2 regions of the Rossellomorea sp. NPDC071047 genome follow, and region 2 is predicted to be linked to the other one. Evidence: a T-box and tRNA genes for the amino acid it is inferred to sense, from the RefSeq annotation. Region 2 holds a T-box; the other holds one or more tRNA genes.
The links. A T-box is a leader RNA that pairs with one kind of tRNA and senses whether it is charged. The one in region 2 lies ahead of serS (serine--tRNA ligase), so its partner is inferred to be a tRNA-Ser.
Positions count from the first base shown of each region.

Region 1: it has a tRNA-Ser gene. The T-box ahead of serS (serine--tRNA ligase) is inferred to sense a tRNA for this amino acid. The anticodon was not compared.

Region 1 covers NZ_JBNNJT010000006.1:369,201-372,457, forward strand. Annotated here, with positions in the region: gene glgB (1,4-alpha-glucan branching enzyme) at 1-1,040, opposite strand, end outside; tRNA gene ACQKFO_RS20255 (tRNA-Glu) at 1,852-1,923, opposite strand; tRNA gene ACQKFO_RS20260 (tRNA-Ser) at 1,930-2,020, opposite strand; tRNA gene ACQKFO_RS20265 (tRNA-Asn) at 2,025-2,099, opposite strand; tRNA gene ACQKFO_RS20270 (tRNA-Ile) at 2,109-2,185, opposite strand; tRNA gene ACQKFO_RS20275 (tRNA-Gly) at 2,201-2,274, opposite strand; tRNA gene ACQKFO_RS20280 (tRNA-His) at 2,295-2,370, opposite strand; tRNA gene ACQKFO_RS20285 (tRNA-Phe) at 2,393-2,468, opposite strand; tRNA gene ACQKFO_RS20290 (tRNA-Asp) at 2,521-2,597, opposite strand; tRNA gene ACQKFO_RS20295 (tRNA-Met) at 2,746-2,819, opposite strand; tRNA gene ACQKFO_RS20300 (tRNA-Ser) at 2,844-2,936, opposite strand; tRNA gene ACQKFO_RS20305 (tRNA-Ile) at 2,953-3,029, opposite strand; tRNA gene ACQKFO_RS20310 (tRNA-Met) at 3,034-3,110, opposite strand; tRNA gene ACQKFO_RS20315 (tRNA-Ala) at 3,192-3,257, opposite strand, start outside.
Region 2 covers NZ_JBNNJT010000014.1:5,786-9,042, forward strand. Annotated here, with positions in the region: gene pdxS (pyridoxal 5'-phosphate synthase lyase subunit PdxS) at 88-969, shown strand; gene pdxT (pyridoxal 5'-phosphate synthase glutaminase subunit PdxT) at 981-1,571, shown strand; T-box leader at 1,625-1,833, shown strand; gene serS (serine--tRNA ligase) at 1,882-3,156, shown strand.

The DNA.
Region 1 (3,257 bases), on a different contig from region 2:
AAAACAGCCTTATTCAAATTTTTCAGAAACTGTATGGCTCCCTCATTAGGAGCAAGCTCACCCTGGTTTGCCCAATAAATAATATTGGCCACTGCATCAATCCGGAAACCATCAATATGATACAGATCCATCCAGAAACGTGCATTCGAAATCAGGAAGCTTCTCACTTCCCCCTTACCTAAATCAAAGTTTGCCGTTCCCCAGGTATAATTCTCACGGTCCCGTTCCTCTCCATACTCATAAGCAAACGAACCATCAAACTGATATAACCCGTGGGCATCTTTACAAAAATGACCAGGGACCCAATCCAGAATCACGCCAATATTATGTAAATGACATTCATTCACGAACGCCATCAATTCATGAGGTGAGCCGTAGCGACTAGTCGGAGAATAATAACCAGTACCCTGATACCCCCAAGAACGATCAAACGGATGCTCCGTGACAGGCAGCAACTCAATATGTGTAAATCCTTGTTCTTTCACATGAGGAATTAATTGCTGAGCTAATTCCTTATAAGAAAGAAACTTACCCGCTTTCTTCTTCCATGTGCCCAAATGCACTTCATAAATCGCCATAGGCTTGTCATAGACCGTCGAACTGGCTCGTTCCTCCAGCCACTTCTCATCCTCCCAAGAAAATCCCTGCAGCTCATACACCACGCTTGCAGTATTTGGACGTTTCTCAGAAGCAAACCCATATGGATCCGCCTTCAGCTTCTTCAAGCCTGATAGAGTCGTAATCTCGTACTTATACGTTTCTCCCGATAGATCCCCATCAATGCGAATTGTCCATAAACCTTCGTTATTCCGCCGTGCAAGTTCATACCCGGCTCCATTCCAATGATTAAACGATCCTACCAATGAAACATGTCTTGCTTTCGGTGCCCAAACGCAAAATTCTGTATAGGTCCCAGTGGAATCTCTTCTCACATGTGAACCCATAAACTGATAGGCCTGTTGCAAATTTCCCTCATGAAACAAAAAAACATCATAATCTGATATGGTCATTGCGTTCATCATCTCACCTACATTTTTCAATCTACTTACTACTTTCTTTCAACTTCATCAAAATCCTCTTTATTATCGTCGCTCAATTACGACAATTTCCTACATACATATGTTAAAACGGCTGGTATTTGGAAAGTTATTCTAAATGGTAAGGTTTACATTGTAAAAACATAGGAGAACCATGTTGAATTCATATCGTAATTTGTCGAAAGTTTTTTAATTAAAAAAAGTGAAATTTGAGGAAAATGTAGAAGGATTCCGTTATTTTGTAAGGTTTTTGGCTGGTTGTGAGAACGTTGAGAGTGTCGAATTGAAGAGTGATTGGGAATGGATGATGGAGTCTGGAAGTCGATTGCTCAGGGTGGGTGAAACCTGTTTTAATGGACAATAAAGGAGAGATGATGCATGAGGAGGCCGGGGTTATTGAATACTTTGAGAAGATAATGGAGAGATGAAGAGGCGGTTAATGCCTTTTATTCTTCGATGATCACTGACTGATATTCCCTCCACTCCTCCGCTTATTGTATTCAAAAATTTGAGCTGAAAAGAAAAGTGCAGAAGTTGATAATATAATGGGTAAAGTTGATAATAAAGTGGGCAATGTCGATAATATATGTTGGAAAGTCGATAATAAAGTGGTCAAGATCGATAATATATACCTCGTACAGAAGTGGAAGCCTGCTTTATCTTGTAAAACCGCTTAATTTAGTCCCGATCTGGCTCGATATTCAATTAAATCTCTTCATTTAGTCATGTTTTAAATTCTATTTTTTATAAAATGACCACTATTTTTAATCGTATAACAAAAAAAGACTATCAAAAATGATAGTCTTTTTTCAGATGACCCATACGGGATTCGAACCCGTGTTACCGCCGTGAAAGGGCGGTGTCTTAACCGCTTGACCAATGGGCCTTAATATGGCGGAGAAGGAGGGATTTGAACCCTCGCGCCGGTTGCCCGACCTACACCCTTAGCAGGGGCGCCTCTTCAGCCACTTGAGTACTTCCCCATATTGGCTCCGCAGGCAAGATTCGAACTTGCGACCGATCGGTTAACAGCCGATAGCTCTACCACTGAGCTACTGCGGAATAATGAAATGGTGGGCCTAAGTGGACTCGAACCACCGACCTCACGCTTATCAGGCGTGCGCTCTAACCAGCTGAGCTATAGGCCCATTAAGAGTAATAATTGGAGCGGGTGAAGGGAATCGAACCCTCATCATCAGCTTGGAAGGCTGAGGTTTTACCACTAAACTACACCCGCACTATTTATATAAGATATTATGGGGCGACTGATGGGAATCGAACCCACGAATGCCTGAACCACAATCAGGTGCGTTAACCACTTCGCCACAATCGCCATAATGTCTTCAAATAAAAAATGGTGGCTCAGGACGGAATCGAACCGCCGACACATGGATTTTCAGTCCATTGCTCTACCAACTGAGCTACTGAGCCTTACTTATAATGAAATATTTAATTATGAACCATAGTCTTAACAAAAAGAAAATGGCGGTCCGGACGGGACTCGAACCCGCGACCTCCTACGTGACAGGCAGGCATTCTAACCAACTGAACTACCGGACCAGAGTTTTTTGACGATAGTCAAAATAACTTTCATTATTTGCGTTAGCAAAATAGGTTTCATTATCTTGACGTTAGTCAAAATAACTATCCATGCGTGACTCAAACAGGATTATTGATAACCCTTTATAAAAACGAGTCAAAAATGGTATTGCGGGGACAGGATTTGAACCTGCGACCTTCGGGTTATGAGCCCGACGAGCTACCGAACTGCTCCACCCCGCGACGATATTAGATTTAAAGAGAAAATGGAGGAGGAAAGGGGATTCGAACCCCTGCGGGCTTTGACACCCCTGTCGGTTTTCAAGACCGATCCCTTCAGCCGGACTTGGGTATTCCTCCGTATTGAAATGGTACTTGGTGGACCTTGTAGGACTCGAACCTACGACCGGACGGTTATGAGCCGTCTGCTCTAACCAACTGAGCTAAAGGTCCCTATTGGTAGCGGCGGAGGGGATCGAACCCCCGACCTCACGGGTATGAACCGTACGCTCTAGCCAGCTGAGCTACACCGCCAAGATACATTTAATATCGAATTAATTGATAGATGAATTTAGCAAATATCAATGAAGTTTATTTTACTTTCGCAAAAAAACTTGGTGGAGCCTAGCGGGATCGAACCGCTGACCTCCTGCGTGCAAAGCAGGCGCTCTCCCAGCTGAG
Region 2 (3,257 bases):
AATCATTCCGATTGTTTTAGTCACGTTTTCTTCCTTTTTTGGGTGGAAATGGGACAGGCATGGGATAAATATAAGGGGGATATAGATATGAATACTGGTACAGATCGTGTTAAAAGAGGTATGGCTGAAATGCAAAAAGGCGGCGTTATCATGGACGTTGTCAATGCAGAACAGGCAAAAGTTGCTGAAGCTGCGGGTGCAGTGGCAGTAATGGCTTTAGAACGAGTTCCAGCAGACATCCGGGCTGCAGGTGGGGTAGCAAGAATGGCAGATCCCCGTATTATTGAAGAAGTTATGGGGGCTGTGTCGATCCCTGTAATGGCAAAAGCACGTATCGGTCATATTGTAGAGGCAAGAGTCCTTGAATCAATGGGTGTTGATTATCTTGATGAGAGTGAAGTATTGACTCCTGCTGATGAAGAGTACCATTTAAATAAAAGAGATTTCACTGTACCATTCGTATGTGGTTGCCGTGATTTAGGTGAAGCTGCCCGCCGTATTGGTGAAGGCGCGTCCATGTTACGTACAAAAGGTGAGCCGGGAACTGGTAACATCGTTGAAGCGGTTCGTCATATGCGTAAAGTGAATGCCCAGGTTCGCAAGCTTGTAAGCATGAACGAAGATGAAATCATGACAGAAGCTAAACTTTTGGGAGCTCCATATGAATTATTGTTAGAAATTAAAGAAAACGGACGTTTACCTGTTGTAAACTTTGCTGCAGGCGGAATTGCAACACCAGCTGATGCGGCTCTTATGATGGAATTAGGGGCTGACGGAGTCTTCGTAGGTTCTGGTATCTTCAAATCAGAGAACCCTGAGAAATTTGCAAAAGCGATCGTAGAAGCGACAACTCACTATCAAGATTACAAGTTGATCGCAGAGCTATCTAAAGAGCTTGGTGTAGCAATGAAGGGAGTAGAAATTTCTTCTATTTTACCTGAAAACCGTATGCAAGATCGTGGATGGTAAGGTGTGATTCTATGTTGAACATCGGTGTATTAGGACTTCAAGGTGCCGTCAGGGAGCATGTTCGTTCAATCGAAGCTTCTGGTGCCAAGGCCGTCGTCATTAAGCGTGTGGAGCAGCTGGAAGAGATTCATGGCCTGATCATGCCTGGTGGGGAAAGTACCACCATGAGAAGGCTGATCGATCGATATGGGTTTATGGAGCCGTTAAGACAATTTGCGGCAGCCGGGAAGCCGATCTTTGGAACATGTGCAGGATTGATCCTTTTAGCGAAGCACATTGTAGGCTACGACGAACCTCATCTTGGTGTGATGGACGTAACAGTGGAACGTAATTCCTTTGGGCGTCAGAAAGAAAGTTTTGAAGCAGATCTTTCGATTGCTCATATTGGAGAAGGGTTCAATGCCGTCTTCATCCGTGCTCCGCATATCGTGGAAGCCGGAGAAGATGTTGAAATCCTGGCTAAGCATAATGAACGGATTGTCCTTGCACGCCACGGGCAATTCCTCGGTTGTTCTTTCCATCCTGAGTTAACGGATGATCACCGCTTGACTTCTTTCTTCGTTGAGATGGTGAAAGAAAGCATGGAAAAAACAATCGCATAATTCTATTGCAAAATGGAAAACATTGTAGTAGATTATGAAATAACCAATAAAAAACAAAATCGTTGACAGGAAATAGTAGTAAAGAAGGCTTGCTTAAGAGAGTCGATGGCCGGTGAGAATCGACGCAAGAGCTTTATGAATCCATCCTTGAGTGAAGTACTGAATGAAGTAGGTATTTTCGGTGATTCCGTTACCATCTCTTAAGAGGAAGATGCTTAGCGTCTTCAATTAGGGTGGCAACGCGGAAACCTCCGTCCCTTTTACCAGGGATGGGGGTTTTTTATTTTTTTATAAAAAAGGAGAGAATCTCATGTTAGACATTAAGTACTTACGTAATAATCTGGAAGATGTGAAAGCACGCCTTCAGCACCGTGGTGAGAATCTGGAGGATTTCGGCAAATTCGAAGAGCTTGATAAGAGAAGAAGAGAGCTGCTTGTAGAAAGTGAAGAATTAAAGAGCAAACGTAATGACGTATCCCAGCAGATAGCAGAGCTGAAGAAAGAGAAAAAGGATGCTCAGGACATGATCGTTGAAATGCGTGAAGTTGGGGCCATGGTTAAAAAGCTCGATGATGAATTACGAGGAGTTGAAGAGGAGTTAGAGCGTATGCTGCTTTCCATTCCTAACATTCCACATGAAACGGTACCGGTTGGTGAAACAGAGGATGATAATGTAGAGGCCCGCAAATGGGGAGAGATACGTGAGTTTGATTTCGAGGCACAGCCTCACTGGGACATTGCAACAGGACTTGGGATCTTGGATTTCGAACGTGCCGGCAAAGTGACCGGAAGCCGTTTTGTTTTCTATAAAGGGTTAGGAGCAAGACTTGAAAGAGCGTTGATTAACTTCATGATGGATCTCCACATGGATGAGCATGGGTATACAGAAATGATCCCTCCATTCCTGGTGAATCGAGCGAGTATGACAGGAACAGGTCAACTTCCTAAGTTTGAGGAAGATGCGTTCAGAATCGAAAGCGAGGATTATTTCCTGGTTCCTACAGCAGAAGTGCCTGTAACGAACTATCACCGCGATGAGATCATGAATGGAGAAGAATTACCCGTAAGCTATGTGGCGTACAGTGCTAACTTCCGTTCTGAAGCAGGATCTGCCGGCCGTGATACACGTGGTCTGATCCGTCAGCACCAATTTAACAAAGTAGAGCTTGTTCGCTTTGTGAAACCTGAAGACTCTTATGATGAGCTTGAGAAGCTGACTGGACATGCTGAGAAAGTCCTTCAGTTACTGGGCTTACCATACCGTGTGTTATCTATGTGTACCGCGGATTTAGGCTTCACGGCCGCCAAGAAATATGACATTGAAGTCTGGATTCCAAGCTACGGAACTTACCGTGAGATTTCTTCTTGCAGTAACTTTGAAGGCTTCCAGGCAAGACGAGCGAACATTCGTTTCAGAAGAGAAGCTAAGGGAAAACCTGAACATGTGCATACGCTGAATGGATCTGGTTTAGCAATCGGACGTACTGTTGCCGCCATATTGGAAAACTACCAGCAAGAAGATGGATCTGTCATCGTTCCGGAAGCTCTTCGTCCGTATATGGGTGGAGCGGAAGTCATTAAATAATATCAGCCCAGCTGGACGACATTGAAAAGGTGCCTCACGAATTCAGCGTGTGGCACCTTTTAATTTTTTTTAGAAATATGCTTGACTCCATTTGTACACCA